4 regions of the Klebsiella sp. PK01 genome follow, and region 2 is predicted to be linked to each of the others. Evidence: predicted binding sites of a transcription regulator. Region 2 holds the regulator's gene; each other region holds the start of a gene.
The links. The regulator PurR, encoded in region 2, represses purine synthesis genes. The targets are predictions, from matches to a motif close to CANGCAAACGTTTGCNTG.
Positions count from the first base shown of each region.

Region 1: carA (glutamine-hydrolyzing carbamoyl-phosphate synthase small subunit) is a predicted target of PurR. The motif match lies at 3,462-3,479, and genes of this name have one in related genera.
Region 3: purE (5-(carboxyamino)imidazole ribonucleotide mutase) is a predicted target of PurR. The motif match lies at 2,681-2,698, and genes of this name have one in related genera.
Region 4: pyrC (dihydroorotase) is a predicted target of PurR. The motif match lies at 3,490-3,507, and genes of this name have one in related genera.

Region 1 is NZ_JBYEZM010000015.1:4,125-11,458, reverse strand. It holds gene carB (carbamoyl-phosphate synthase large subunit) at 1-2,232, opposite strand, end outside; gene carA (glutamine-hydrolyzing carbamoyl-phosphate synthase small subunit) at 2,250-3,398, opposite strand; gene dapB (4-hydroxy-tetrahydrodipicolinate reductase) at 3,853-4,674, opposite strand; gene citG (triphosphoribosyl-dephospho-CoA synthase CitG) at 4,901-5,809, opposite strand; gene citF (citrate lyase subunit alpha) at 5,829-7,334, opposite strand, start outside.
Region 2 is NZ_JBYEZM010000001.1:705,795-713,128, reverse strand. It holds gene punC (purine nucleoside transporter PunC) at 1-1,090, opposite strand, end outside; gene punR (DNA-binding transcriptional activator PunR) at 1,203-2,114, shown strand; gene purR (HTH-type transcriptional repressor PurR) at 2,135-3,160, opposite strand; gene cydH (cytochrome bd-I oxidase subunit CydH) at 3,456-3,545, shown strand; gene AC22LX_RS03440 (MFS transporter) at 3,705-4,871, shown strand; gene sodB (superoxide dismutase [Fe]) at 4,921-5,502, opposite strand; gene AC22LX_RS03430 (helix-turn-helix domain-containing protein) at 5,981-6,436, shown strand; gene AC22LX_RS03425 (C40 family peptidase) at 6,433-7,308, opposite strand.
Region 3 is NZ_JBYEZM010000004.1:286,321-293,654, reverse strand. It holds gene cysS (cysteine--tRNA ligase) at 1-1,256, opposite strand, end outside; gene ppiB (peptidylprolyl isomerase B) at 1,430-1,924, shown strand; gene lpxH (UDP-2,3-diacylglucosamine diphosphatase) at 1,928-2,650, shown strand; gene purE (5-(carboxyamino)imidazole ribonucleotide mutase) at 2,770-3,279, shown strand; gene purK (5-(carboxyamino)imidazole ribonucleotide synthase) at 3,276-4,343, shown strand; gene mnmH (tRNA 2-selenouridine(34) synthase MnmH) at 4,453-5,529, shown strand; gene AC22LX_RS14585 (porin) at 5,636-6,781, opposite strand; gene ybbP (putative ABC transporter permease subunit YbbP) at 6,975-7,334, opposite strand, start outside.
Region 4 is NZ_JBYEZM010000001.1:1,016,906-1,024,239, reverse strand. It holds gene trhO (oxygen-dependent tRNA uridine(34) hydroxylase TrhO) at 1-104, shown strand, start outside; gene AC22LX_RS04990 (DUF2770 family protein) at 90-203, opposite strand; gene solA (N-methyl-L-tryptophan oxidase) at 262-1,380, opposite strand; gene bssS (biofilm formation regulator BssS) at 1,505-1,759, opposite strand; gene dinI (DNA damage-inducible protein I) at 2,064-2,309, opposite strand; gene pyrC (dihydroorotase) at 2,383-3,429, opposite strand; gene AC22LX_RS04965 (lipoprotein) at 3,560-4,120, opposite strand; gene mdtH (multidrug efflux MFS transporter MdtH) at 4,235-5,443, opposite strand; gene rimJ (ribosomal protein S5-alanine N-acetyltransferase) at 5,671-6,255, shown strand; gene AC22LX_RS04950 (YceH family protein) at 6,265-6,912, shown strand; gene AC22LX_RS04945 (Gfo/Idh/MocA family protein) at 6,915-7,334, shown strand, end outside.

The DNA.
Region 1 (7,334 bases), on a different contig from region 2:
AACGCTCACGGCGGTCTGGAAGTAACGGCGCAGGTCAGCTTCGTCGTAGACGATTTCCATCGCGCGGCCGCCGAGCACATAAGACGGGCGTACCACCAGCGGATAGCCGATCTCTTTTGCCTTCTCAACCGCTTGCTCAAGCGCGGTCACGGTGGCGTTCGCCGGCTGCTTCAGCTTCAGACGGTCAACCGCATGCTGGAAGCGCTCGCGGTCTTCGGCGCGGTCGATAGCGTCCGGGCTGGTGCCGATAACCGGTACGCCCGCGGCTTCCAGTTCACGCGCCAGCTTCAGCGGGGTCTGGCCGCCGTACTGCACGATAACGCCTTTTGGCTTCTCGATACGCACGATTTCCAGTACGTCCTCAAGCGTTACCGGCTCGAAGTACAGACGGTCGGAGGTGTCGTAGTCGGTCGAAACGGTTTCCGGGTTACAGTTGACCATGATGGTCTCGTACCCGTCTTCGCGCAGCGCCAGCGAGGCGTGTACGCAGCAGTAATCAAACTCGATACCCTGGCCGATACGGTTCGGGCCGCCGCCGAGAACCATGATTTTATCGCGGTCTACGGACGGGTTGGATTCGCACTCGTCTTCATAGGTGGAGTACATGTAGGCGGTATCGGTGGCGAATTCCGCCGCGCAGGTATCCACGCGCTTGTAGACCGGGTGCAGGTTGTACTGGTCGCGCAGCTTGCGGATTTCCGCTTCGCGCACGCCCGCCAGCTTAGCCAGACGCGCATCGGCAAAGCCTTTACGCTTCAGGTGGCGCAGGAAGTCAGCGTCGAGGCCGTTGATGCCCACTGCCGCCACTTTCTCTTCCAGGCGCACCAGTTCTTCGATTTGTACCAGGAACCAGCGGTCGATGTTGGTCAGGTTGAAGACGCCGTCGACGGAGAGACCGGCGCGGAAGGCATCAGCGATGTACCAGATACGCTCGGCGCCCGCGTCTTTCAGCTCGCGGCGGATTTTGGTCAGCGCTTCCGGATCGTCGAGGCTGACTTTCGGGTCGAAGCCGGTGGCGCCCACTTCCAGGCCGCGCAGCGCTTTCTGCAGCGATTCCTGCTGCGTGCGGCCAATCGCCATCACTTCGCCAACGGATTTCATCTGCGTTGTCAGACGGTCGTTAGCGCCAGCGAATTTTTCAAAGTTAAAGCGTGGAATTTTGGTCACAACATAGTCGATGGACGGTTCGAAGGAGGCCGGAGTACGGCCGCCGGTGATGTCGTTCATCAGCTCGTCAAGGGTGTAGCCCACCGCCAGCTTCGCCGCCACCTTGGCAATCGGGAAGCCGGTCGCTTTCGAGGCCAGCGCCGAAGAGCGGGATACGCGCGGGTTCATTTCGATAACGATCAGGCGACCATCTTTCGGGTTCACCGAGAACTGTACGTTAGAACCGCCGGTTTCCACGCCGATTTCACGCAGCACCGCCATCGAGGCGTTACGCATGATTTGGTATTCTTTGTCGGTCAGGGTCTGCGCCGGGGCGACGGTGATGGAGTCGCCGGTGTGAATCCCCATGGCATCGAAGTTTTCAATCGAGCAGACGATGATGCAGTTATCGTTCTTATCGCGCACCACTTCCATCTCGTACTCTTTCCAGCCGATCAGCGATTCATCAATCAGCAGTTCGTTGGTCGGAGAGAGATCCAGGCCGCGTTCGCAGATTTCTTCGAACTCTTCGCGGTTATAGGCGATACCGCCGCCGGTGCCGCCCATGGTGAAGGACGGACGGATGATGCATGGGAAGCCAACGTCAGCGGCCACCGCCAGCGCTTCTTCCATGGTGTGCGCAATGCCGGAACGCGCGGTGTCGAGGCCGATTTTCTTCATCGCCACATCGAAGCGACGACGGTCTTCCGCTTTATCGATCGCATCGGCGGTCGCGCCAATCATAGTCACGCCGAACTCAGCCAGCACGCCCTGACGTTCCAGCTCCAGCGCGCAGTTCAGCGCGGTCTGGCCGCCCATAGTCGGCAGTACCGCGTCCGGGCGCTCTTTTTCGATAATTTTACGTACCACTTCCCAGTGAATCGGCTCGATATAGGTCGCATCGGCCATTTCCGGGTCGGTCATGATAGTCGCTGGGTTGGAGTTCACCAGAATAACGCGGTAACCCTCTTCGCGCAGGGCTTTACAGGCCTGGGCGCCCGAGTAGTCAAACTCACACGCCTGACCGATAACAATCGGGCCCGCGCCCAGAATCAGGATACTTTTTATGTCTGTACGTTTTGGCATGGCTCTTTTACTCCTGATTATTTCGCGGACTGACGGTATTGCTCAATTAACTCGATAAAGTGGTCGAACAGCGGCGCGGCATCGTGCGGGCCCGGGCTCGCTTCAGGGTGACCCTGGAAGCTAAACGCCGGCTTGTCGGTACGATGGATCCCCTGCAGGGTCCCGTCGAACAGTGACTTGTGGGTCACGCGCAGATTGGCAGGCAGCGTCGCTTCGTCAACGGCAAAGCCGTGGTTCTGGGCGGTAATCATCACTACATTGTTATCGATATCTTTAACCGGGTGGTTGCCGCCGTGGTGACCAAATTTCATCTTAATGGTCTTCGCGCCGCTCGCCAGCGCCAGCAGCTGATGGCCAAGACAGATGCCAAAGACCGGAATATCGGTGGTGAGGAATTTTTCTATTGCCGCGATGGCGTAATCGCACGGCGCCGGGTCGCCAGGGCCGTTGGAGAGGAAAATACCGTCCGGATTCAGCTTAAGCACATCTTCTGCCGACGTTTGCGCCGGTACGATAGTCAGGCGACAACCGCGATCGACCAGCATCCGCAGGATGTTGCGCTTGGCGCCGAAGTCATAAGCCACGACGTGGAACGGCAGCTCGCTTTCCGCCTTCGCTTCCGGCAGGTCGCCCGCCAGTGTCCAGCTCCCCTGCGTCCAGGCGTAAGTTTCTGCAGTAGTGACCTCTTTCGCCAGATCCATACCGTTCAGGCCAGGGAACGCCTGGGCTTTTTCCAGCGCCAGCTGGGCATCAAGATTATCGCCGGCGATGATGCAGCCATTCTGCGCGCCTTTCTCACGCAGTAAACGCGTCAGCTTACGGGTATCGATATCGGCAATGGCCACAATGTTATGGCGCTTCAGGTAAGAAGAAAGGTCCTCGGTATTGCGGAAGTTGCTGGCAATCAGCGGCAGGTCGCGAATGACCAGGCCTTGTGCATGTACCTGAGAAGATTCTTCATCGGCGGCGTTGGTGCCGACATTTCCAATATGGGGATAAGTAAGAGTGACGATTTGGCGGGAATAGGAAGGATCAGTGAGGATTTCTTGATAACCGGTCATTGAAGTATTGAAAACGACTTCCCCAACCGCCGTGCCGGTTGCCCCGATGGCCCGACCGTGAAACTGGGTTCCGTCTTCCAGAACCAAAAGCGCTGACTTAATCAAAACACCCTCCAGAGAATATTCACTCACTTTATTTGCATATTAATTCAGACATAGATCTGAATCAATGCAAATTTTTGCCCGCAGAATTTTGGCAAACGGCGGCATTCTGGAGAGATGTCAGGTAAAAGTCAACTTAAAGCGGATATTTTTAACCTTATTTTACGTCACTGGCGCGAAATGGGCTATTTTCACGGTAAAAAGATCAACTAACCTGGTTGAGAAAACGCTTGCGGGCGAGGAAAACTGTAAAATCAGCCAGCGGAGGGTAAAAAAGTGGACCAGATGGTCAAAATTTACAATTCAATAACCAAAAACATCAGGAAGATATAGTTTTTTAAAGCTTTCAGAAGAAAAAACCCAAAAGCATTCAAAATAAAAAAGGGCAATAAAATATTGCCCTTTGCAATCAATTACATATTGAATGCAATAACCACATCACGATGGGTAATAATCATTATAAAGCATTCAGTTCAAGCACATCACGCATATCGAAAAGACCACTTTTTTTATCTTTCAACCACAAAGCTGAACGAACAGCACCATTGGCAAACGTCATCCGGCTGGAGGCCTTATGGGTAATTTCGATACGTTCGCCGATATCAGCGAACATCGCCGTATGTTCGCCGACGATGTCGCCCGCGCGGACGGTAGCAAAACCAATAGTACCCGGAACGCGTTCGCCGGTATGGCCTTCGCGGCTATAGACGGCGCAGTCCTTCAAATCTTTGTTCAATGCCCCGGCGATCGCCTCGCCCATCGCCAACGCGGTACCTGATGGCGCGTCCACTTTATGCCTATGGTGCGCTTCGATGATTTCGATATCGGTATAATCGCCCATTACCTTTGCCGCCTTTTCCAGCAGCTTTAACAACACGTTGACGCCAACGCTAAAGTTAGCGGCAAAGACGATGGCGATTTCCTGTGCGGCATCGCTAATCGCCTGCTTTCCGGCATCATCAAAACCGGTGGTGCCGATCACCATCCCTTTGCCGTGCTGACGGCAGAAAGCCAGATGGTTAAGCGTGCCTTCCGGGCGGGTAAAATCGATTAAAACATCGAAATCATTGCTTACCGCCGCCAGGCTGCTTTGGACAGTAACGCCTGATTTGCCTGCGCCCGCCAGCTCGCCCGCATCGCTGCCCACCAGGCTTGAACCCTCGCGCTCCAGCGCCGCGCCAAGCGCCACGCCTTCCATCTGCAGCGCAGCCTGAATTAACTGGCGTCCCATCCGGCCGCCCGCGCCGGCGATGGCCACGCGGATTTGTGCATCTTGCATAGCTATTCTCTTTTGTTAACTTCACGTGAATTGTTTTCAGAGTAACCAGCCCATTGCATAGCCGCTACTCAAAAACGCCGATAATTAGAAATTTATGACAAACGGCGGTCGATATCAGTAAAAACTATATGATTGTGCCGCGATTCGGCTTTTATGTAGTGAAAATTGGGAGGGGACACGGTAGCGCCCCGCCCGCGCGACGCGGGCTAAGGCGTTGTGTACTCAATCAAAGGGGGAAAAGCGCACCTGCGGGGAAAGCGGATAAAAACCAGGTTACCGCCAGTAAATCGGCGCTGCCGCCGGGGCTGAGATGGCGAGCAATCAGCTCGTCGTCGAGTTGGCGTAGCGCCTCCAGCCCGCCGTCAGCCATGACGCCGCCCTGCCACAACAGCCGCTGCGCCTCCTGCTGCACATAGTTCAGGCCCGCAAGCCCGCCGCGCGAGACCAGATTGGTGTCATCATTCCACGCCATCAGATGCAGCAAGGTTTGCAGCAGCGCCAGGTTGCTGTCGCCGGTCTCTTCCATCATGCGATTGAACACCGGCAGCGCCTGGGTACGCACGGTACGAAAGCCGCTCTCGGCCTCGCCGCGGGCGCCGGAGAGTCCATAACGTAAAAAATGGGCCTCGCCTTTGCTTAACTGTTCGCCGCTGGCGGAAGAGAGTTCTTGCATAACCATGCCGCGACAGAATCGCGCCACCTGATCGCAAAGCCGATGCTGTTCAATCGGTTCGCCTTTCGATACCAGCCTTCCCGCCGCCGCGCTCAGCAAACCGAAAGCGAAGATTGCCCCGCGATGGGTATTCACTCCACCGGTGGCCTCCAGCATATCGTTCTCGCAGGCCATCCCTACAGGACGCAGCATCATTAACACCTGTTCCGGTACGATAGCCGCGGTATCGTGGCCCATGATGAAAAATTTCTCCATCCACGGAGCCACGACCGCGGTGCTGGCCTCAAAAGAGGCCAGGTCCATATCGTGATGGGCGCCTGTGTTACGAATGTCCACCAACCCGGGCTTTGGGGTCAGGCGAACTTCGGTTAAAAGCGCGCGTTCTACCGCGCTGACCACCTCTTCAGCGTTCAGCGATGTCACGCGCAGAGAACGCGGCGGATTGATTAACACTTCGCTCATTGCCCTTCCCCCTCTGCGTTTAGTCGCTGTTTTTCACCTGACGAATGACATCAAGAACGGAGCCATCACGATAGCGCACCACCGCCACCACGCGATCGGTAAACTCGATCGGCTGCGGTTTGCCGGTTAACAGTTCCGCACGCTGCTGCAGTTCCTCAATAGTCATCAGCGGAATGCCCGCGTTGCGCAAATTGTCGATCAGATCCTGGCGGGCCGGGTTTACCGCAATGCCGTGGTCGGTGACCAGCACATCTACGCTGGCTCCCGGCGTGACGCGGGTCAGCACTTTTTCCACGACGCAGGGAATACGGCCGCGAACTAATGGCGCGGTAATGATGGTCAAATCCGCGCCGGCGGCGGTATCGCTATGGCCGCCGGATGCGCCGCGCAGCACGCCGTTAGAGCCGGTCATCACGTTAACGTTAAAGTCGGTATCGATTTCCAGCGCGCTGAGCATCACCACGTTTAAGCGCTCGCAGGAGGCGCCTTTAGAGCCCGGGCTGGCATACTGGTTGGTGGAAATCTCTACGTGATTCGGGTTCTGCGCTAATGAACGCGCCGCGTCGCCATCAAACGACTGGGTATCGAGCAGCGTTTTAATCAACCCTTTTTCGTGCAGGTCAACCATCGTCCCGGTGATGCCGCCGAGGCCGAAGCTGGCGGTAATGCCGTTACGGCGCATTTTATCTTCGAGGAAGCGGCTCACCGCCAGCGAGGCGCCGCCGGTACCGGTCTGCAGCGAGAAACCGTCTTTAAAGTAACCAGAATGCTCAACCACTTTCGCCGCCTGACGGGCGATCAGCAGCTCGCGCGGGTTGCTGGTCAGACGGATCGCGCCAGCGGTGATTTTTTCCGGATCGCCGACTTCGTCCACCTGAACAATCAGATCGACCTGATCCTGAGCGATGCTGGCCGGGTAGTTAGGGTAGCCCACCCACTCTTCGGTCAGCAGCACCACGCATTTGGCATGTTCCGCATCAACGCGCGCATAGCCCAGCGAACCACAACGTGATTTACCGCTAAAGCCGTTGGCATTACCAAACTCATCGCAGCAGGGGACGCCAAGAAACGCAACATCAATCGACAGCTCGCCGCTTTGAATCAGCTGTACGCGACCACCATGGGAGTGGATCTGCACCGGGTTTTCCATCAACCCGGCGGAGATCTCCTCGCCCAGCTTGCCGCGCAGGCCAGAGGTATAGATCTGGCGGATCACGCCGTTTTTAATATGCTCGATCAGCGGCCAGTGGGCGTCGATCAGCGAACTGGACGCCAGCGTCAGATCGCGAAAGCCCATTTCCGCCAGCTTCGCCACTACCATATTGACGACTTTGTCACCGCCGCGAAACGCGTGGTGGAACGAAATGGTCATGCCGTTTTGCAAGCCGGAGCGACGGATCGCCGTTTCCAGCGAATCGCAGATTTTACGCTGACGTTTTTCGCTTTCGCTGGCCAGCCACGGGCTTTTCGCCGTCACGCCCGCATAAGGCGCTAACCCTTCCGGCATCACGTACTGCTGATTAAG
Region 2 (7,334 bases):
TGGTGGTCAGAAGCGGAGTGGCGATAAGGCTTGAGACCAGCAGGCTTGCCAGGAAGCACAGGCCAAGCTGCAGCGTATTCTGCAGGGCGGCGGCGCGGCCGGTCGCCTGTGGAAAAGGTTTCAGCGCCTGGGCGACAACGATAGGGTAAATGCCGCCATTCACAATCGCCATGATGCAAAACGGAACCATTAACGCAACCAGCGACGGATGATCCTGTATTCCGGCAAGCCAGGTCGCGGCTACGCTCAGCGAAAAAACAACCAGCAGCCAGGGCAGCATCTGATGACCCTGCCATTTTTGCAGCGCCGCACGGCAGCCGTAACCGCCGATCAGGAAGGCGATAGTTTGCGGCACGTAGCTAAGACCAATTACCGTCGGACCATAGCCCATTTCATGGAGGATAAATGGCGAACCGGTGAGCCAGGCGAAGAAGCTGGCGGAACACGCCGCATAAATGAGCACGTTACCGCTATATTCACGTGAACGCAGCAGGGACATAAAGGTAATTTTCTGCTGGGTTTCGCCAGCAGGTTTGACGACCGCCTTCAGACGAAAAGCCGGCAGCATCAACAGTATGGTGATAGCGAACAGGGTGGCGAAGATAGCCTGCCATTCCAGATGGACTAACAGCCAGCTGCCGAGTAACGGCGCCAGCGCCGGAGAGAGCCCGACCAGTGGCATGATCGTCGCGAAAATGCGGTTGGTGCGCTGGGCCGGATAGTAGTCGGTCACCATCGCCTGCCAGGTCACCGCGGCGGCGCATACGCCAATCGCCTGGACAAAACGCAGTACCAGCATCAGCGTCGCATCGCGTACCCACAGCATCCCAAGGCAGCCAAGAGCGAAGATAGCCAGCCCGGCGAGCAGAATCGGTTTCCGACCATAGCGGTCCGACAGCGGCCCCCAGAACAGCTGGCCGATCGCGAAGCCCGCGAGGAATAAGCTCAAGCTGGCGCTAACCGATGCGGCAGAGGTGTTGAGGTCTTGCTGAATGGCGGCAAAGGCCGGTAGATACATGTCGGTGGCCAGAAAGCCAAGCACGCTCAGGCCGCCCAGCCACACTAAAAATCCTTTCCCAGGTTGTTGCATAACGTTCTCTTTCTACTGATGCAGGTACGATGCCGCAGAGTGTAGGGAGTGTAATCCGCCTTGTGAAACGCTATTATTTGTCACATGCATTCAAAAATTTTGCAGGCAGAATATGTGGTCTGAATATTCCTTAGAAGTGGTTGATGCTGTGGCGCGTAACGGGAGTTTCAGCGCCGCGGCGCAGGAGTTGCACCGCGTACCTTCGGCGGTGAGCTATACGGTGCGACAACTGGAGGAGTGGCTTGCGGTTCCGCTTTTTGAACGTCGCCATCGTGATGTTGAATTGACCCCCGCCGGGCACTGGTTTTTGCAGGAAGGACGTTCTGTTATCAAAAAAATGCAGATCACCCGCCAGCAGTGCCAGCAGATTGCTAACGGCTGGCGTGGCCAGCTGTCGATTGCGGTGGACGATATCGTTAAACCGGCGCGGATGCGCCAGATGATTGTTGATTTTTATCGCCATTTTAGCGATGTCGAACTGATCGTTTTTCAGGAAGTTTTCAACGGCGTCTGGGATGCGTTAGCCGATGGGCGGGTAGAATTAGCTATTGGCGCGACGCGTTCGATTCCGGTGGGCGGGCGTTACGCTTTCCGCGATATGGGGATGCTGAACTGGCATTGTGTCGTCGCCAGCAGCCATCCGCTGGCGCAGATGGAAGGGCCGCTCAGCGATGACGTGTTGCGCAACTGGCCGTCACTGGTGCGCGAAGATACCTCACGCTCGCTGCCGAAGCGCACAACCTGGCTGCTGGATAACCAGAAGCGGGTGGTGGTGCCGGATTGGGAATCTTCAGCCACCTGTCTTTCAGCAGGATTGTGCGTCGGGATGGTGCCAGGCCACTTTGCCCGCCCGCATATTGATAGCGGGGAGTGGACGGCCTTAACGCTGGAAAACCCATTCCCGGATGCCGCCTGCTGCCTGACCTGGCAACAAAGCGATGCCTCACCCGCTTTGAGCTGGCTACTTGACTATCTTGGCGACAGCGAAACGTTGAATCGGGAGTGGTTGCGGGCGCCGGAATAACCGGCGCCGGGGGGAGGGCGTTAGCGGCGATAATCGACGAACGGGCCGTCGGCAACCGAGCGGCGCTCGATAAGACGCGGATGTACCTCAATGGACTGCGACTCTTCACGTTTATTAACAATGCGATCGAGCAGCATATTGAATGCCGCTTCCCCGAGCGAGTCCTTTGGCTGATGTATAGTGGTCAGCGCCGGGCTGAAGTAGCGGGCGTTACGCACGTTATCATAGCCGATCAGCGAAATGTCCTGCGGTACGCGCAGGCCCATTTCGTCGGCGGCGCAGATAGCGCCCATCGCCATGATGTCGCCGCCGCAGAACACGGCGGTTGGGCGGTGCTGCTGATTGAGGATCTGCTGCATGGCGCGGTAGCCGGATTCCGGTTCAAAGTCGCCCTGAACAATCCAGTTTTCCGGCACATTGATATGCGCTTCTTTCATTGCCTGCATGAAGCCTGCCAGGCGTCCGGCACCGGTGTTACGCTCAAGCGGGCCCGGAATAACGCCAATTTCACGATGGCCGCGTTCAATCAGGTAACGGCCGGCGATATAGCCGCCTTCAAAGGCATTATCGATAACCGAGTCGGTAAAGTCCGCTTTGGCTTCACCCCAGTCCATCACCACCATCGGGATATGACGATACTCTTCGAGCATACTGAGTACGGACTCCGGGTACTCGGAACACATCACCAGCAGGCCGTCAACGCGCTTTTGCGCCATCATAGACAAGTAGGCGCGCTGTTTTTCCGGATCGTTCCAGGCGTTGCCCAGAATCAGGGTATAGCCTTTCTGGAAGCAGCTTTTTTCTACGGATTCGATAATTTCAGCGAAATAGGCCGCTTCGCTGCTGGTGGCCAGCAGACCGATCGATTTAGTGTGATTGACTTTCAGGCTGCGAGCCACGGCGCTTGGCGAATAGTGGAGTTCTTTAATTGCCGCCCACACCGCATTGCGCGTCTCTTCCGCCACGAAACGGGTTTTGTTAATCACATGTGATACAGTTGTAGTGGAAACGTTTGCGCGTTTCGCTACATCTTTAATAGTTGCCATTACTTCTCACTCCAGACCTTGACCTGATCGTCTGATTATCGATACGTAAACGTTTGCCTATACACACCCTGTATACAATGATCAACATTGCAACACCTGGGAAAACGACACAGAACGACAGGAAGGGGTCAATGGCCGATACGCTTTCAAATTAGCGTGGGATTTTGTCCTATCTCGCGGCAAAGGGGAAGAGCAAAAATGTGCATCACTCTAAATCCGGGAAGATTTTTGCATATTTTTGTGCAAAAATGAGCAAGCTCACTTTCTATGTGGGGATAATCAGGGGAGAAAATTGATGGACACAAATTTAAAGTTTTCGCTGACAACGACGGTTATTGTTCTGGGTCTGATCGTCGCCGCCGCGTTGACCGCGGTACTGCACTGATTCCAGCAGGGAGGGGGCTTCCCCTCCTATCCCGCCATTATTAGCAGATCTGCAAAAATCTTTTGTCATTTCGTTTACTTCTGTTTTTCTGTGATTGATGTCATGCTTTTGGCTTCTGATGTAATGCCGTGTCCTGAATCGGCCTGATGGAGTCTCTGAATGAAAATCAACTTTCCCTTACTCGCGTTGGCGATCGGTGCCTTTGGTATCGGTACCACTGAGTTTTCCCCGATGGGATTACTGCCGGTTATCGCCAAAGGCGTAGATGTTTCTATTCCGGCCGCGGGGATGCTGATTAGCGCCTATGCCATTGGCGTGATGGTCGGCGCGCCGTTAATGACGTTACTGCTGTCGCATCGCGCTCGCCGCAATGCATTGATCTTCCTGATGGGGATCTTCACCCTCGGCAACGTGCTCTCTTCTATTGCGCCGGATTACACGACGCTACTGCTGTCGCGCATTATCACCAGCCTCAATCATGGCGCGTTCTTTGGCCTTGGCTCGGTCGTTGCCGCAAGCGTGGTGCCAAAACACAAACAGGCCAGCGCGGTTGCGACCATGTTTATGGGGCTGACCATTGCCAATATCGGCGGCGTACCGGCTGCCACCTGGCTTGGTGAAACCATCGGCTGGCGAATGTCGTTCCTGGCCACGGCGGGTCTGGGGTTAATTGCGATGGTAAGCCTGTGGTTCTCCCTGCCGAAAGGTAGCGCCGGCGAGCGTCCGAACGTGAAGCGCGAGCTGTCGGTATTAATGCGGCCTCAGGTACTCTCTGCGCTGTTGACCACCGTGCTGGGCGCCGGGGCAATGTTCACGCTGTATACCTACATTTCTCCGGTACTGCATACCATCACCAACGCTTCACCGCTGTTTGTTACCGCCATGCTGGTATTAATCGGCGTCGGTTTCTCGCTTGGCAACTATCTGGGCGGTAAGTTTGCCGACCGTTCAGTCTCCGGCACTTTGAAAGGATTCCTGCTGTTGTTGATTGCCATCATGTTGGCTATTCCGCTGCTGGCGCAATCGCAACTGGGTGCTGCCGTCAGCATGGTCGTGTGGGGCGCGGCAACCTTCGCGGTCGTTCCGCCGCTGCAGATGCGGGTAATGCGCGTGGCGCACGAAGCGCCGGGCCTGTCATCATCGGTGAATATTGGCGCTTTCAACCTCGGCAACGCGTTGGGCGCGGCGGCGGGCGGCGCGGTGATATCCGGCGGTCTCGGGTATGCTTTTGTGCCGGTGATGGGGGCGATTATTGCCGGGCTGGCGTTGGCGGTGGTGCTGTTTGGCGGGCGTTCGCAACCAGAAGAAGCATTAGCGAATAACTAAGTCGCACTAAGAAAAACCGCAGCGGGGTAATCCTGCTGCGGTTTTGTTTTTATGCTGCCAGGTTAGCGGCAACAAATTTCCAGTTTACCAGCGCCCAGAAGTGTTCCAGATAATTAGGACGGGCATTGCGGTAGTCGATGTAGTAGGCGTGTTCCCAGACATCAACGGTCAGCAGCGGCGTCGCATCGGTAGTCAGCGGAGTGCCGGCGTTGCTGGTGGAGACGATAGCCAGGCTGCCGTCTGCGTTTTTAACAAGCCAGGTCCAGCCTGCGCCGAAGTTTTTCGCCGCGGCATCGGTGAATTTCGCTTTAAAATCAGCGAAGCTACCGAAAGATTTGTTAATCGCTGCGGCCAGTTCGCCTTCCGGCTCACCGCCGGCGTTCGGCGCCAGGCAGTTCCAGTAGAAAGTGTGGTTCCAGACCTGCGCTGCGTTATTGAAGACGCCGCCTTCAGAAGAGCGAACGATCTCTTCCAGAGATTTGCCTTCAAAAGCGGTGCCTTTGATCAGGTTGTTGAGGTTGGTCACGTAGGCCTGGTGATGCTTACCGTAATGGTATTCCAGGGTTTCTGCGGAAATGTGCGGCGCCAGGGCGTCTTTTGCATATGGTAATGCAGGTAATTCAAACGACATTGCTACTCTCCTTATAACTTTTTGTTTTTTCTCACATTAATTAGGTGAAAATTCACCTGAATACAGTATTTACTGTGTAACGCTGTCGCGAGTGTTACATGTTATTGTGTTGAGAATGTTAACATTTGCTGAAGTCAGTTAAAAGACTTACAACAACAAAGGTTATTCATTGCTAACGCGACTGATTAAGCCTTCGCCAGTCTGGCACATGGCGAGCGATATGATTCGCAAATTCCCCATCGACGCGCCTGCCTACGACTAAAACGCTTCGTATCTTCACCGCCTGTTATCTTTTTAGATCGCTATAAAACATTAGCTTGCGAGCATTATGCGTAATGGGAATGACTTTCATGCCCAATAATCATTAGGATTAATTTTAATTGTATGACAAATATAATTGTCTCTGCAGGCAACGGACCTCGGAGTAAGAAATCGTTATTGAACAAGCATAAAGCTCATAATTGATGGATGAAAAGAGATGGCGCACAAACATGAAATGGTCAGCGGACATATCATTCCGATCGTCGTAGATATTATCGAATGGATCGAAGACAACATTTTTACCGCGCTCCCCGTTACCGCGATCTCGCGAAAATCGGGTTATTCGCACTGGTACTTTCAGCGTCAGTTCGCGCTGATTACCGGTTATACGCTGGGAACGTATGTGAGCCGACGCAAAATGACCATTGCCGCCGGCATTCTCAAACAGACGAAGGATTCGGCGCTGAGTATCTCATTGCTGCTCGGGTTTGAAGGCCAGGCGACATTCTGCCGTACTTTCCGTCGTCATTTTGGTATGTCGCCGACCAGTTATCGCCGTCACCCCGCGCAACTGGAGGAGCGTATGCAGTATCCGCTGAATCTGCAAGAGGAGGGGAATATACAGCAGAACGGTATGCCGCCGCAGCGGCAAACCGGGATCGGCGTTTCTTAACGAATGGTTTTTGGCGTCATCACACGGCGCGCGCCGACGTAGTGGCGAACCCAATAATCTTCGCTTAAAGAGGTTATCTGGATGTCACGGCCGGTACGCGGCGACTGGATAAACTTTCCGTTTCCAACGTAAACGCCAACGTGGTCGGCGGTGCCGCGTCCGCGGGTGCGGAAGAAGACCAGGTCGCCGCTTTGCAGTTCATCGCGGTCAACCGGGCGGGCATCGCGCAGGTGATACATTTCGTTAGCGGTGCGCGGAATATGAATTTTAACCAGATCTTTATAGGCGTAATAAACTAGCCCGCTACAGTCAAAACCGGTGCGCGGAGAGGAGCCTCCCCAGCGGTAAGGCTTGCCTAGCTGATCCATGAGTTTATTCATCGCGGTGCTTTGCGCTTTTTGCACCCGGGCTTTGTGCGCATCGGCAATCGTCAGATTCGGTTCATCGGCAACAGGTTTACAGCGCTTTTTGTAGCCTTTACGCACTACGCATTTGCTTTTTACGCTGTTCAACGCCAGCGACGTTGCTTCGCTGGATGTTACCGTTTTCGCACACTGCTTTTTATAACCTTTGCGCAACACGCATTTTTTGGTGGCGCCGGCGGCTTGACGATTAAGTGCGGTTTGGCTTGCTGCGGTAGTACGGGTAGGGTGCTTTGCGCTTGAGGTTTTTTTACGGGTAGTTTTAGCGGTGGATTTAGATTTATTCTGTGCCGCTTTCTTCTTACGCTCGGCGGTGGAGCCTTTCGCCGGATGCGCCTTCGGCGTAGCCGAAGCGTGCGTATGCCCTGAAGCATGCGCCAATGGCGTAAGCGAGATAGATGTAAACAGTAATGCACAGAGCGATATCGCGATTTTATTGAGCCGCGCCACTGAGCAATCCCCTGATTAAATTACAG
Region 3 (7,334 bases), on a different contig from region 2:
AGCCCTTCTATTTCCGCCACTTCGCCATCATCGGCCTGCGCGCCGCTCTGCAGGAAAGCGTCCGGATCCTGCTCAAGCAGCCCCAGCACCGAGGAGAGCTTACGCATATGGGCCGCCAGCGCGTTCGCGGCTGCCACGTCTTCCGTTTTCAGACGGTTTACTTCACGCGCCATATCGAACAGCACCGAGTAGGCTTCCGGGGTATTAAAGTCGTCATCCATCGCTTCGATAAAGCGCGCTTCGAAGGCTTCGCCGCCGGCAGGCTGCGCGGATTTATCGGTTCCGCGCAGCGCGGTGTACAGACGCTCCAGCGCCGAACGCGCCTGCTTGAGGTTCTCTTCGCTGTAGTTCAGCTGGCTGCGATAGTGGCCGGACATCAGGAAGTAGCGGATGGTTTCGGCATCGTAGTACTTCAGCACGTCGCGAACGGTGAAGAAGTTGCCCAGCGATTTCGACATTTTCTCGCGATCGACCATCACCATTCCGGAGTGCATCCAGTAGTTGACGTATTCGCCATCGTGGGCGCAGGTCGATTGCGCGATCTCGTTTTCGTGATGCGGGAACATCAGATCCGAACCGCCGCCGTGAATATCAAAGTGATTACCCAGCTGTTTGCAGTTCATTGCCGAGCACTCAATGTGCCAGCCCGGACGCCCTTCTCCCCACGGCGACGGCCAGCTCGGCTCGCCCTCTTTCGACATCTTCCACAGGACGAAGTCCATTGGGTTACGCTTAACGTCGACCACGTCGACGCGGGCGCCTGCCTGCAGCTGGTCGAGATCCTGGCGCGACAACAGACCGTAGTTCGGGTCGGTCGGTACGTCGAACATCACGTCGCCGTTATCCGCCACATAAGCGTGACCGCGGGCGATCAGCTGTTCGGTGATTTCGATAATTTCGGCGATATGATGGGTGGCGCGCGGCTCGTTGTCCGGGCGCAGAATGTTCAGGGCGTCAAAATCTTTGTGCATTTCAGCGATCATGCGATCGACCAGCGCGACAAAGCTTTCGCCATTTTCATTAGCGCGCTTAATGATTTTATCGTCGATATCGGTAATGTTGCGCACGTACTTCAGCTTGTAACCAAGGAAGCGCAGGTAACGAGCGACAACGTCGAAAGAGACGAAGGTGCGGCCATGGCCGATATGACAGAGATCGTAAACGGTAATTCCACACACGTACATGCCAACTTCCCCGGCATGAATAGGTTTAAATTCTTCTTTTTGGCGCGTCAGTGTATTAAAAATTTTTAACATCGAAGATTCCGTGTAGACGTGTGTGGATATAAGTCGCTTATTCTAACCCTAATTCAAACCGGAAGCAGCACACATTGCAAGGTGCATCGACCCCCGCGGTTATGCTATAACAGCCACCTATGTCATACCCAACCCTGGGTTCAGCACTACAATCATCGGAACAGGATGCAAAAATGGTTACTTTCCACACCAATCATGGCGATATCGTAATCAAAACGTTTGACGACAAAGCGCCGGAAACAGTTAAAAACTTCCTGGACTACTGCCGCGAAGGTTTCTACGACAACACCATTTTCCACCGTGTTATCAATGGCTTCATGATTCAGGGCGGCGGCTTTGAGCCGGGCATGAATCAGAAAGCGACCAAATCTCCGATTCAGAACGAAGCCAACAACGGTCTGAAAAACACCCGTGGTACGCTGGCGATGGCCCGTACTCAGGCGCCGCACTCCGCCACCGCGCAGTTCTTCATCAACGTAGTAGACAACGACTTCCTGAACTTCTCTGGCGAAAGCCTGCAGGGTTGGGGCTACTGCGTCTTTGCCGAAGTGGTTGAAGGTATGGACGTGGTAGACAAAATCAAAGCGGTTGCCACCGGCCGCAGCGGCATGCACCAGGATGTGCCGAAAGAAGATGTTGTAATCAAAAGCGTCACCGTCAGCGAATAATTCGTGGCGACACTTTTTATTGCAGACCTGCATCTGCAAACAGAAGAACCGGCGATCACCGCCGGTTTTCTGCGCTTTTTAGCCGGCAGCGCCCGCGAAGCGGACGCGCTGTATATACTCGGCGACCTGTTCGAGGCCTGGATCGGCGATGACGATCCGAACCCGCTGCATCAGCAAATCGCTTCGGCCATCAAAGCCGTCGTCGACGCCGGCGTTCCCTGCTACTTCATCCACGGCAACCGCGATTTTCTCGTCGGCCAGCGCTTCGCCCGCCAGAGCGGCATGATCCTGCTCGCTGAAGAAGAGCGGCTGGACCTCTATGGCCGTGAAGTGTTGATTATGCATGGCGACACCTTATGTACCGATGACCCCGGTTACCTGGCGTTTCGCGCTAAAGTCCACACCCCGTGGATCCAACGTCTGTTTCTCGCCCTGCCGCTGTTTATCCGCCGCCGCATCGCCGCCAAAATGCGCGCCGATAGCCAAGCCGCCAATAGCAGCAAATCGATGGAAATTATGGATGTGAATCCGCAGGCGGTCGTCGACGCGATGGAGCGGCATCAGGTGCAGTGGCTGATTCACGGCCATACCCATCGTCCGGCCGTCCATGAACTCCAGGCCAACGGGCAGCCCGCGTGGCGCGTGGTCCTCGGCGCGTGGCACAGCGAAGGGTCAATGGTTAAAGTCAGCGCCGACGGCGTCGAACTTATCTATTTTCCGTTTTAATTTCGCCAACGATTTCCCTGTATTTCCGCCGACGCAACCGTTTTCCTTGGCGGGATATCGTGCTATTCTCTGTGGCCTCTAAAGCAGTGTGAAGCACACCCACAGGAGTTTTCAGACGCATGTCTTCCCGCAATAATCCGGCGCGTATCGCCATCGTGATGGGGTCCAAAAGCGACTGGGCTACCATGCAGTTCGCCGCAGAAATCCTTGATACCCTGAACGTTCCGCACCATGTTGAAGTGGTTTCCGCCCACCGTACGCCCGATAAACTGTTTAGCTTCGCCGAAAGCGCCGAAAGCAACGGTTATCAGGTGATCATCGCCGGTGCGGGCGGCGCGGCGCATTTGCCGGGCATGATTGCAGCGAAAACTCTGGTGCCGGTGCTTGGCGTGCCGGTTCAGAGCGCAGCGTTAAGCGGCGTTGACAGCCTCTACTCTATCGTTCAAATGCCGCGCGGCATCCCGGTCGGCACGCTGGCCATCGGCAAAGCCGGCGCCGCTAACGCCGCCCTGCTCGCCGCGCAAATTCTCGCCCAGCATGATGCTGAGCTGCACCAGCGCCTGAGCGCCTGGCGTCAGGCGCAAACCGATGAGGTGCTGGATAACCCGGACCCGCGAGGTGCGGCATGAAACAGGTTTGCGTCCTCGGTAACGGACAGTTAGGCCGCATGCTGCGTCAGGCCGGTGAACCGCTGGGCATCGCCGTCTGGCCGGTCGGCCTGGAAGCCGACCCGGAAGCGGTGCCGTTCCAGCAAAGCGTCATCACCGCCGAAATCGAACGCTGGCCGGAAACCGCTTTAACCCGTGAGCTGGCGCGCCATCCGGCGTTCGTTAACCGCGACGTTTTTCCGATCATCGCCGACCGCCTGACCCAGAAACAGTTGTTCGACAAACTTGGCCTCGCCACCGCGCCGTGGCAGCTACTGGCGGATAAAAGCGAGTGGCCCGCCGTGTTTGCCCGTCTGGGCGAACTGGCTATCGTCAAGCGCCGCGTTGGCGGCTACGATGGCCGCGGCCAGTGGCGTTTACGCGAGAACGAAACCACACAACTACCCAATGATAACTACGGCGAGTGTATCGTTGAGCAGGGTATTAACTTCTCCGGCGAGGTGTCGCTGGTCGGCGCCCGCGGCCGCGACGGCAGCACGGTGTTTTATCCGCTGACCCGCAACCTGCACCAGGACGGCATTCTGCGCGCCAGCGTCGCCTTCCCGCAGGCCAATGCCCGCCAGCAGGCGCAGGCGGAAAGCATGCTGACGGCGATCATGAACGAGCTCGACTACGTGGGCGTGATGGCCATGGAGTGCTTCGTCACCGCCGAGGGACTGCTGATCAACGAGCTGGCGCCGCGCGTACATAATAGCGGCCACTGGACGCAGAACGGCGCTTCCATTAGCCAGTTTGAACTGCACCTGCGCGCCATTACCGATCTACCGCTGCCGCCACCGGTGGTCAACAGCCCGTCGGTGATGATCAATCTGATCGGCAGCGATCTGAACTACGACTGGCTAAAACTGCCGCTGGTGCATCTGCACTGGTACGACAAAGAGGTTCGTCCGGGGCGTAAAGTCGGCCACCTGAATCTGACCGACAGCGATACCGATCGCCTGAGCGCCACGCTGGAAGCGCTGAAACCGCTCCTGCCAGCCGAATACGCCAGCGGTGTTTTCTGGGCGCAATCGCAGCTTAATTAAGCCATTCGTGCCGGGGATTTGATCTATCCCCTTCCCCGGCACGCCCTTCGGCGCGTAGAATCCCCACCTCGCAGTAAGCACATCTGGTTTTAACTCAAAAGGACGACCCATGGAAAATGGGAGACACTATCGCGCCATCCTCAGCGCGGATACGCCGCTTATCGACGTCCGCGCACCGGTGGAATTTCAGCAAAGCGCGATGCCCGCGGCGATTAACCTACCGCTGATGAACGATGACGAACGCGCCGCCGTCGGCACCTGTTACAAGCGCCAGGGGCCGGAAGCGGCATTAGCCCTCGGCCATAAGCTGGTCGATGGCGACCTGCGAGCCAGCCGTCTCAAGGCGTGGCTGGAGGCCTGCGCCCGCTATCCGCAGGGCTATCTGTGCTGCGCCCGCGGCGGCCAGCGCTCGCATATCGTGCAGCAGTGGCTGCGGGAAGCTGGCGTCGATTATCCGCTGATTGTCGGCGGCTACAAAGCGCTACGCCAGGCGGCAATACAGGCTACCGAGGAGCTGGTACAGCGCCCTATCGTGCTGATTGGCGGCTGCACCGGCAATGGCAAAACCCAGCTGGTTTGCTCGCGCCCGGACGGTATCGATCTTGAAGGTCACGCCCACCACCGCGGTTCGTCATTTGGCCGAACGCTACTGCAGCAACACCCGCAGGCGACGTTCGAAAACCATCTGGCGGTCACCCTGCTTAAAAAAGCTGAACAACAGACACGCTGGGTGCTGGAAGATGAAGGCCATATGATCGGCGCGAACCACCTGCCGGAGTGCCTGCGTATCCGCATGGCGCAATCGCCGCTGGCGGTGGTGGAAGATCCGTTTGACGTTCGTCTGGAGCGACTGCGCGAAGAGTACTTCGATCGTATGCATCGCGACTTTATTGCCGCCTATGGCGAAGAGAAAGGCTGGCAGGAATATAGCGAGTATCTGCATCACGGGCTGTTTGCCATCCGGCGTCGGCTAGGGCTACAGCGCTTTGCCCAGCTAAGCGAACTGCTCGACGCGGCGCTGTCGCAGCAGCAGCGTACCGCCAGTACCGAGGCGCACTTCGCCTGGCTGGTTCCGCTGTTAAATGAATACTACGACCCGATGTATCGCTATCAGTTGGGGAAAAAAGCCGGGAAGATTATCTTTCGCGGTAACTGGCAGGATGTCGCCGCCTGGCTGGCGAAGTAGTTCCCCAACCAGACGGCTTCCCGGGTAGCGGCTGGCGCCTTACCGGGGCTACTCCCGCTTAGCGCAGCGCAAGCCGGGGAAATTCCCGGCTTGCGGCGGCTCATCGTTAGAAGTCGTAGCGCAGACGCACCAGGTTCATATCGCCCAGATCATCGGTGCTGGAGGTAAACACGTGCTCGTAATCAACACGGAAACCGTAATCCAGCTGGAAGCTAATACCCAAACCGTTATCAATACGCTGGTAGTTGCGGCCATTCACGTACTCCAGGCGGTCGCCCATAAAGTACGGTTGAATAGATTTAACAGCGTATTGATTGATCGGGAATTTATAGCCCGCAAAGTATTCAATACCCCAGGCATCGCCGGCGAAATAGTTATGAACATCGGTTTTCTTGGTAGTCATGAAGTTCTGATACCAGCCGCCGCCGAAGGAGAAGGTCCAGTTATCCGGAGTCCAGCTCAACGCGGTACCGACAATATTCTGGTCGTAGGTTTTGCTATTGGAGCTTGACGGGTCGCGCATTTCGGCGCGGGTGTAGTTCCACGCGGTACCCCAGGTCAGGTCCTTCATAATGTGGTAATCCACGCCGATAGACCCGCCGCCTTTACGCTTGTAGCGCAGACCATCGCCCGGCAGATATTCGCTATCTTCAAACAGATAGGAGCCATACAGATCGACATCACCGACGGTTTTCTTATATTTCAACATATTGCGTGAACGATAAGAACCATCGTAATCGCCGTTAATACCGTTACCCGGAGCCTGACCGATCATATCGTAGTCCCAGATATCGGTTTTCACGCCGACGACATCATAGTAAATACTGTTTTGCTGACCGTAGGTTAAGGTACCCCAGGTATCGCTCTTCAGACCGGTGAACAACATACGGCGGGTGGTATTATTCGCCCCTTCCGCGTAGTGATTGTCCCAATCGAACAGCGCCGGAATATTGACGCCCAGTTCGTAGTAGCTGATCCAGCTAATATCATCAAAAAGATAGTAATCAGCCGCGAAACGGAAACGGGTGCCGCCATCGAAACCGTTACGCTTGTAGGAACCTTTATCGCCATCGCCGGTCATCATATTGAACTGCGGACGAATACTCCCGCCGACGGTAAAGTTAAGGCGACTTAACGGATCGCCCGCCTGCGGATCTTGTTTCAGCAGCGTAATCTCAGCCTGGGATGCAAAAGAGGTTAACGCTAATGCTGCGCCGATCGAGATCGCCAGCGCTTTTATTTTATGTGCCATGCTTTTTCCTTGAGTAATAAGCAACCTTATATTTGCCAGTTGAATATTAACTGCGAATTAGCACGACGTGTTGTTGGGTTTTTAATGTTTTGTGCGCTTAAAAATCAAGGAATTATCATTTTGTGCCGTTAAAATAAAAGCGCCGCGAAATTGCGCGGCGCTTCATAAAAATGAAATCTATTTACTGGTTAAATTATCGGAATAACGCTTTACCTTTTAATAAGCGTAATCCCAACCAACCGCCGCACAACGATAATAAAATAGCGCCTGAGAGTGGCAGCATCACCCACAGCCGCCAGTCCGGCGTCCATGGAAAATCAAACACTTTGGTTTGCAGCATCGCCAGCGCCACCTCGGCGCCAATGGCCGCCACCAGCCCCGAAACCACGCCAAGCAGGGCGAACTCCACCCACAACGTGGTGCGCAGCAAGACTTTACCAGCCCCCAGCGTCCGCCAGACGACCAGCTCCTGATGCCGCTGGCGCATCCCGACCTGCACCTGGGCCAGCAGCAATAGCACGCCACAGGCGGTGACCAGCACCACCATGACCTC
Region 4 (7,334 bases), 310 kb from region 2:
TGCGGGCGGGACGAGAGAATGGCAATAAGATTTTTAATAAATCCCGCGGCCGTCTGAATACCAAATTAGGTATCCCGGATCCCGACCCGTCAGTAAAACCATAACCAGATGAGGTCGATTGCCGCTAGCAGCAGCCACAGCGCGAGATAAATCATAAAGTGCTCGCGCACGTTGTTGACTAACCAGTGATACAGGCGACGCATACACACTCTCTGATATGAAACGGCCTCGATTGAGGCCGTTTGGTTTTATGGCCGGCTATTATTGCGAAAAGCGCGCCAGCGAGAAGGGAGTCAGATCAAACTCCGTCGTTTCACCTTGCGCAAATTGCGTCGCAATTTCGCCTAGTACCGGGGCAAACTTGAAACCGTGACCGCTTAACCCGGTAATGAGTAATGTATTGTCGTGACCGGGAAGCGTATCGATGATGAAGTCTTCATCGACCGTATTATCGTAAGTGCAGGAGGCGCCGTGCAGGCAGCCGCCAATCCCGGGTAGCACGTTGCGCAGGAAGTTGAACGACTCCGAGCCATCGCTGGCCACCGCGCCAAACGGTTTCCGCTCTTCCGGTTCGGAAATCAGCTGGCCGCCGTTATGCTTGCCGATCTTCAATTCGTTGTCTTCTGCCGGGAAGCCATAATACTGATCGCCATTCGGCAGTTCGCCGGTGAAAGCAGGGAAGTTGTTTTTCGCGCTATAGCGACCATCGGCCTGGAACCAGGCGAAGACTTTACGTACCGGTTGAATAGGCAGTTCCGGCAATAATTTTGTTACCCAGGTTCCGGCGCTGATCAGCAGTTTTTTGCCGCTGTAGCTACCATCGGCGGTATCGATGGTCACGCCGTCGGTGTGATGGTGAATTGCGGTAACCGGGCAGTTGAACAGTTGGGCGCAGCCCGCTTCGCGCGCCAGGCGAATCCAGGTTTCTACCGCCAGCTCGCTGCGTAACACGCCGGAAGCCGGTTCAAAAATAGCCCGGTAATCTTGCGGAATACGAATCTCCGGCCAACGTTTCATGACCGCCTCAGCATCCAACTCTTCCACGTTAAGCTCAAACTGACGCGCGCTGTGGGCAACGTTATTGAGAAAATCGGAGCTCGCGGGGCCAAGGTTAATAACCCCAGTTTTTTCGAATACGGCCTCGCCGCTACTTTGCGCAAATTCGTCCCATAGCTGCTGGGCGCGTAGCACCAACGGCACGTATCTTTCGCCCTCGCCATAGGCGTGACGAATCAGCCGCGTACTGCCATGGTGGCTGCCTTCCTGGTGCGGCGGTTTGTGGGCATCGGTCATCAGGACATTCAGACCGGCGCGACGGGCGTAATAGCCAGCGGCAGCGCCAACGGAGCCACTACCGATAATGATGAGGTCGTATTGCATGGTGAGTTCCGGGTTATTGTTTTATTAGCAGGGTAATTAACATCAGCCGGATGTACAAGCGCGAAAAATAATTCAGGCACCCGCAGGTGCCTGTTCCGTGAATATTTAGACATCATCGGTGATACTAATGTCTGCGATACTCATTTTCCTGGTAATCGCCAGATTCTATCTTCGCTATTCCTGCTTCCAGAATAGAAATAAACTGACGTGCGACATCCGTCGTTAGCCATAGCGTCTGGCCAATTTCTGCTTCTTTATTGCTTTCTTGCGTGGGGTTTTGGTAGTGCAGGCGCAACATCAGCGCATCGTAGCTATCAACGGTGCTGATGTCCCATCCGACGAGGGGATGGGTCTGGATGACTTCATTATTCTTTTCCATCATAACCCCTTATTCATATGTTAAAAGACAACAATTCTCGAGGTTTAATGCTTGTTTTCTGAAGCACGTTAATTATATCAGCAGTTAAGTACAAACTCGAGAAAATAAATAATTAGAGACAAATTTTGCTCTGATTGGCGGTTTTTTGCGCGAGTTTCGTCCTGGGTCTCATTATTTTTTAAGGAATTTATCAGGATATTAAGGAAAGTCTTAGTTATAAGTGGAGATAAAAAAGCCGGGGCGACCCGGCAAAAAAAAGCACAATGAGGGAGCAAATTGATTTTGCGTAAGCAAACCCGGAGGCTTAGTCGTGGATAAACCAGTCGTCGGCGCTTTCCCAGGTTTCCTGCAGGATTTCGCTAATCCGGTCTTTGTCTTCTTTCAAACCACCGATGACCGACAAATTATTGCCGGCGGCATAACGTACCGTGACCTGGTTTTCACGTTCCGGGTAGTGTTGAGCGATACGTTTAGATAGTTCGTTATTCAGCGCTTCCAGCGCGCCGCTGGGTAAGGCTGTGGTTTTGGCAATTGACACTTCGATGCGCATAATGGCCCCCTGGGTAATATACTGTTTATTTATACAGTAACGCTTGCGCATTTACAACAGGGGGCAAAAAACTTTATTTTTTCATCGTCCAACGCACGGTTTCACCGGCCAGGAACGGCACCAACGTATCGCCTGGAAGGGCGATGCTTTCGGCAACGGTGCTTTCTTCGCGTACCAGTTCAACGTAGCTTTCATTCACCGGCAGGCCGTAGAAACGCGGGCCATTCAGCGAGCAGAAAGCCTCAAAATGCGCCAGCGCGTTCATCTCTTCAAAGACGGTGGCGTAGCTGCCGAGCGCGGTTGGGGCATTGAAACAGCCCGCACAGCCGCAGCTGGCCTCTTTACGGTGGCGCGCGTGCGGGGCGGAGTCGGTGCCGAGGAAGGCGCGGCTGAACCCGCTGGCGACCAGTTCACGCAGCGCCTGCTGGTGGACATTGCGCTTGAGGATCGGCAGGCAGTATAGATGCGGACGAATACCGCCAACCAGCATATGATTGCGGTTAAACATCAGATGCTGCGGCGTGATGGTGGCGGCCAGCAGTTCGTTGCCGTCGCGCACGTATTCAGCGGCATCTTTGGTGGTGATATGTTCGAAGACCACTTTTAACCCCGGCAGCCGTTTGCGCAGCGGTTCCATCACCGTCTCGATAAAGCGCGCTTCGCGATCGAAGATATCAATATCAGCGTGGGTAACTTCGCCGTGCACCAGTAGCGGCATGCCCAGTTTTTCCATCCGTTCCAGCACCGGCATAATGGCATCGGTGCTGGTCACGCCGTGACTGGAGTTGGTGGTGGCGTTTGCCGGGTAGAGTTTGGCTGCGGTAAATACGCCTTCATGGAATCCGCGTTCCAGTTCGTTCGGGTCGAGCGTGTCGGTCAGGTAGCAGGTCATCAGCGGAGTGAAATCATGCCCGGCGGGAATCGCATCGATGATGCGCTGGCGATAAGCAATGGCAGCAGCGACGGTCGTTACCGGCGGTACCAGATTCGGCATCACGATCGCCCGGCCGTAAAACTCACTGGTGTAAGGCACGACGGTTTTTAACATATCATCATCGCGAAGATGGATATGCCAGTCGTCAGGGCGGCGGATTTTCAATACCTGGGGTTGTGCTGTCATGGAAGGCTCCGGCTAATTGGTTCAGTCATCAGGGCTGTTTTTTGCCGGGCACTAAGGATAAGCGTAAACGTTTTCCTTTGCACTCATTTCCGTAAAAAATTAAGGGCACTATATTCAGCGCCCTTATCGTTTAGTCAGTGAAGGGGATGATTATCTCGCCCGGTTTCACTTCAATGCCTTTCGCGTATTTCTTCGCTAAGGCCTCGCCGGTGCTGGCATCTTCACGCAGAACGTAGGCCGGTTGCTGGTTGAAATAGCTGCGCAGCGACTGATTCAGATAGGGGATCAGCGTCTGTACCACGGAGGTGAGCTTTTCCGGCTTAACTTTCGCATCGACGACTTCCATTTCACGCAGATAAATCGCGCCTTGCTCTTTATTGAACACCGGCAGCGCTTTAAGCTTCAGGTCGATGGTCGCTTTCTGATTGCCAAACAGCGAATTCAGATCCAGATTAGCGGTTCCGCTCAGCGCCACTTTGTTAGGCTCTTCACGACCGATGGCGCTGGTCAGGTTTTGCAGTTCAATATGCGCATCCGCTACGCCAGGCAGGCCGATATCTTTGGCGAAGTGATTACGTTTCTGCAGCGCCTGGTTAATCTCCTGCTCGCTCACCGAGTATTGCGTAAGCTGGTTACATCCGCTCAGAAGGCCGCTGATAATCAGCGCGGCCGCGATCAACATCTTTTTCATTGGGTTCCTTAACGTCATGCCATGGCTAATCCTGACACAAAGCAGCATGGTCTGCTAGCCCCGCTTGTACTAGCGGAAAATGCTGAAAAAAAGGATTACCACTTTGGCCGCGCGTCAGATGCGCGGTTCCAGCATACCGGAAGCCGACCGTTTCTGGCTGAACTGCCACCACAATGCAATGAATGTCGCAAAGCCGATAATGCCCAACATCAACCACGGGAGTTCAGGCTGACTGAGCACTTTACCGGCATCAAACAGCCAGCCGCCGCCGGCGTACCCCAGCGCGCCGCCGAAGGCCAGGCCAAGGCGGCTAAAACCCATATAGCTGCCTCGGGCGCGGGCATCGGCTAGCGAAGCGCCCAACGTTTCGCGCGCAGGCTCGGCAATGATCGAGCCGATATAGAAAATACAGATTAAGGTAAACAGCTGCTGTAGCGTACTGGTTAAGCCAATCGGCAGCATCGCCGCCGTCATCACCAGTAAACCTGCCATCAGGCGATGCTCAAGACGAAAACGTTTTTCGCTCCAGCGGGCGATGGGGTACAGCAGGGTCAGGGAAATTGTCGCCTCAATGGCATACATCCATTTGACCGCCGCCGGAGAACCCGCAATATCGTTAACCATAATCGGCAGCATGAGCATCACCTGTACGGCCAGCATGTAGTAACCGGTCAGGGTCAGCACGTAAGTGACAAAGCGCTTATCGCGTAACACCAGCCCCAACCCTTCGCGGACCGGCGTTTTGACCGTCGAGAGTTTCCAGGCCGGTAGGTACCAGGCGTTAAACGCGGCGCAGGCAATAAAAAGCGCCGCCCCCGCGCTGCATACCAGACGGAAATCGTACTGTAATAGCCAGCTGCCTAGCAGGGCGCCGATTACCGCGCCGGCGCTATCCTGCATCATCAGGATAGAGAAGAAGCGACCGCGTTGATGCGGGCGCACCAGCTTGACCACCAGCGCCGCTCGCGGCGGGTCGAACAGTGTGCCGCCGAGACCGGACAAAATGCACGAGAGCCAGAGTACCCAGGGCTCATGGGCGACGGCCATCGCCGCGAAACCGCCGGCGCGCATCAGCATCCCGGTGACGATCATCGGTTTAGCGCCAAAACGATCGGCGATCGCCCCACCGAAGATGCCTAAACCTTGTTGCACCAGCTGACGCAGACCGAGGGCAATACCGACCATCAGCGCTGCCCAGCCCATCTGGTCGACAAAACGGATCGATATCAGGGGGAATACGACAAAAAAGCCGAGAACAACCAGCATGTTATCGACTAACAGGAAATATTTACCCAGGCTCCTTGCCTGCGATACGCGGGACATTTCCCCTCCAGGGAAAAAGAAAGATAAGCTTAGATATTCTGCGGGTGCGCCGGTTATTTTCCCAGCATACTGGCGACAATATTTTTTTATCAAAAAGCAAGATCGATTGAGGCTATTCATCGAAAAATGGAGATGGTGCAGAAAATGGTATGTTGCTGTTTTCACACCTTCACTCAGGGAAGGTATAGTGAAAGATATCAGTTTGGGGCAGGGAACAGGAGTGAGGAATGTTTGGCTATCGCAGTAACGTACCCAAGGTGCGTTTGACGACGGACCGGCTGGTGGTGCGGCTGGTTCACGATCGTGACGCCTGGCGTCTGGCCGATTACTACGCGGAAAACAAAGGGTTCCTGAAACCCTGGGAGCCGGTGCGCGATGAAAGCCACTGTTATCCCTCCGGCTGGCAGGCGCGATTGTCGATGATTACGGAGTTTCATAAACAAGGTTCGGCATTCTATTTCGCGCTGCTCGATCCTGATGAGAAAGAGATTATTGGGGTAGCGAACTTCTCCAACGTAGTGCGTGGTTCATTCCACGCCTGCTATCTCGGCTATTCCATTGGTGAAAAGTGGCAAGGGCAGGGGCTGATGTTTGAAGCGCTGACCGCGGCGATTCGCTATATGCAGCGTACGCAGCATATCCATCGCATCATGGCCAACTATATGCCGCACAATAAACGCAGCGGTGACTTGCTCGCCCGACTGGGTTTCGAGAAAGAGGGTTACGCTAAGGACTACCTCCTCATTGATGGGCAATGGCGAGATCACGTATTGACGGCATTAACGACCACTGACTGGACCCCGGGGCGCTAAGGAGACAACATGAAATATCAGCTAACCGCACATGAAGCGCGCATTATTGGTTGCCTGCTGGAGAAGCAAGTGACCACACCCGAACAATATCCGCTGTCGGTGAATGCGGTGGTCACCGCCTGTAACCAGAAAACCAACCGCGAGCCGGTGATGTCGCTGGCGGAAAGCGATGTTCAGGATTTGCTGGATGAACTGGTTAAACGCCACTATCTGCGTACGGTAAGCGGTTTTGGCAATCGAGTGACCAAATATGAACAGCGCTTCTGTAATTCCGAATTTGGCGACCTCAAGTTAACAGCGGCGGAAGTCGCCATCGTCACGACGCTGCTGCTGCGCGGCGCGCAAACGCCAGGCGAGCTGCGCAGCCGCGCGCAGCGGATGTATGAATTCCGCGATATGGCCGAGGTGGAAAGCACGCTCGACAATTTGGCCAGTCGCGAAGACGGCCCGTACGTCGCGCGCCTTCCGCGCGAACCGGGTAAACGCGAAAGCCGCTATATGCACCTGTTTTGTGATGACATGGATTCGCTCATTACCGTCGTGGAAGCCGTGTCGCCGCCGAATGACGATCTGCAGGCGCGCGTTGAGGCGCTGGAGGCGGAAGTGGCTGAGCTCAAAGTACGCCTTGATTCACTGCTGGCTCACTTAGGAGAGTAATTGTGACGGCAAAATTACGCGTTGGCGTGGTGGGGCTCGGCGGCATTGCGCAAAAGGCATGGCTGCCGGTGCTTGGCGCCGCCGATGGTTGGACGCTGCAGGCCGCCTGGTCGCCGGGGAAAGAGAAAGCGTTACGCATCTGTGAAACCTGGCGCCTACCTTATGCCGAGTCTCTGGATGCGCTGGCGGCGCAATGTGATGCGGTATTTGTCCATACCTCAACCGCTTCACATTATGAAGTGGTGCATCATCTGCTGAATGCAGGAGTTCATGTTTGCGTGGACAAGCCGCTGGCGGACAAGCTCAGCGAAGCCGAATCACTGGTTGAACTGGCGGCGCGTCGGCGTTTAACGTTAATGGTGGGTTTCAATCGCCGTTTTGCGCCGCTGTATCGTGAATTAAAAGCGCATCTCAACGATGCG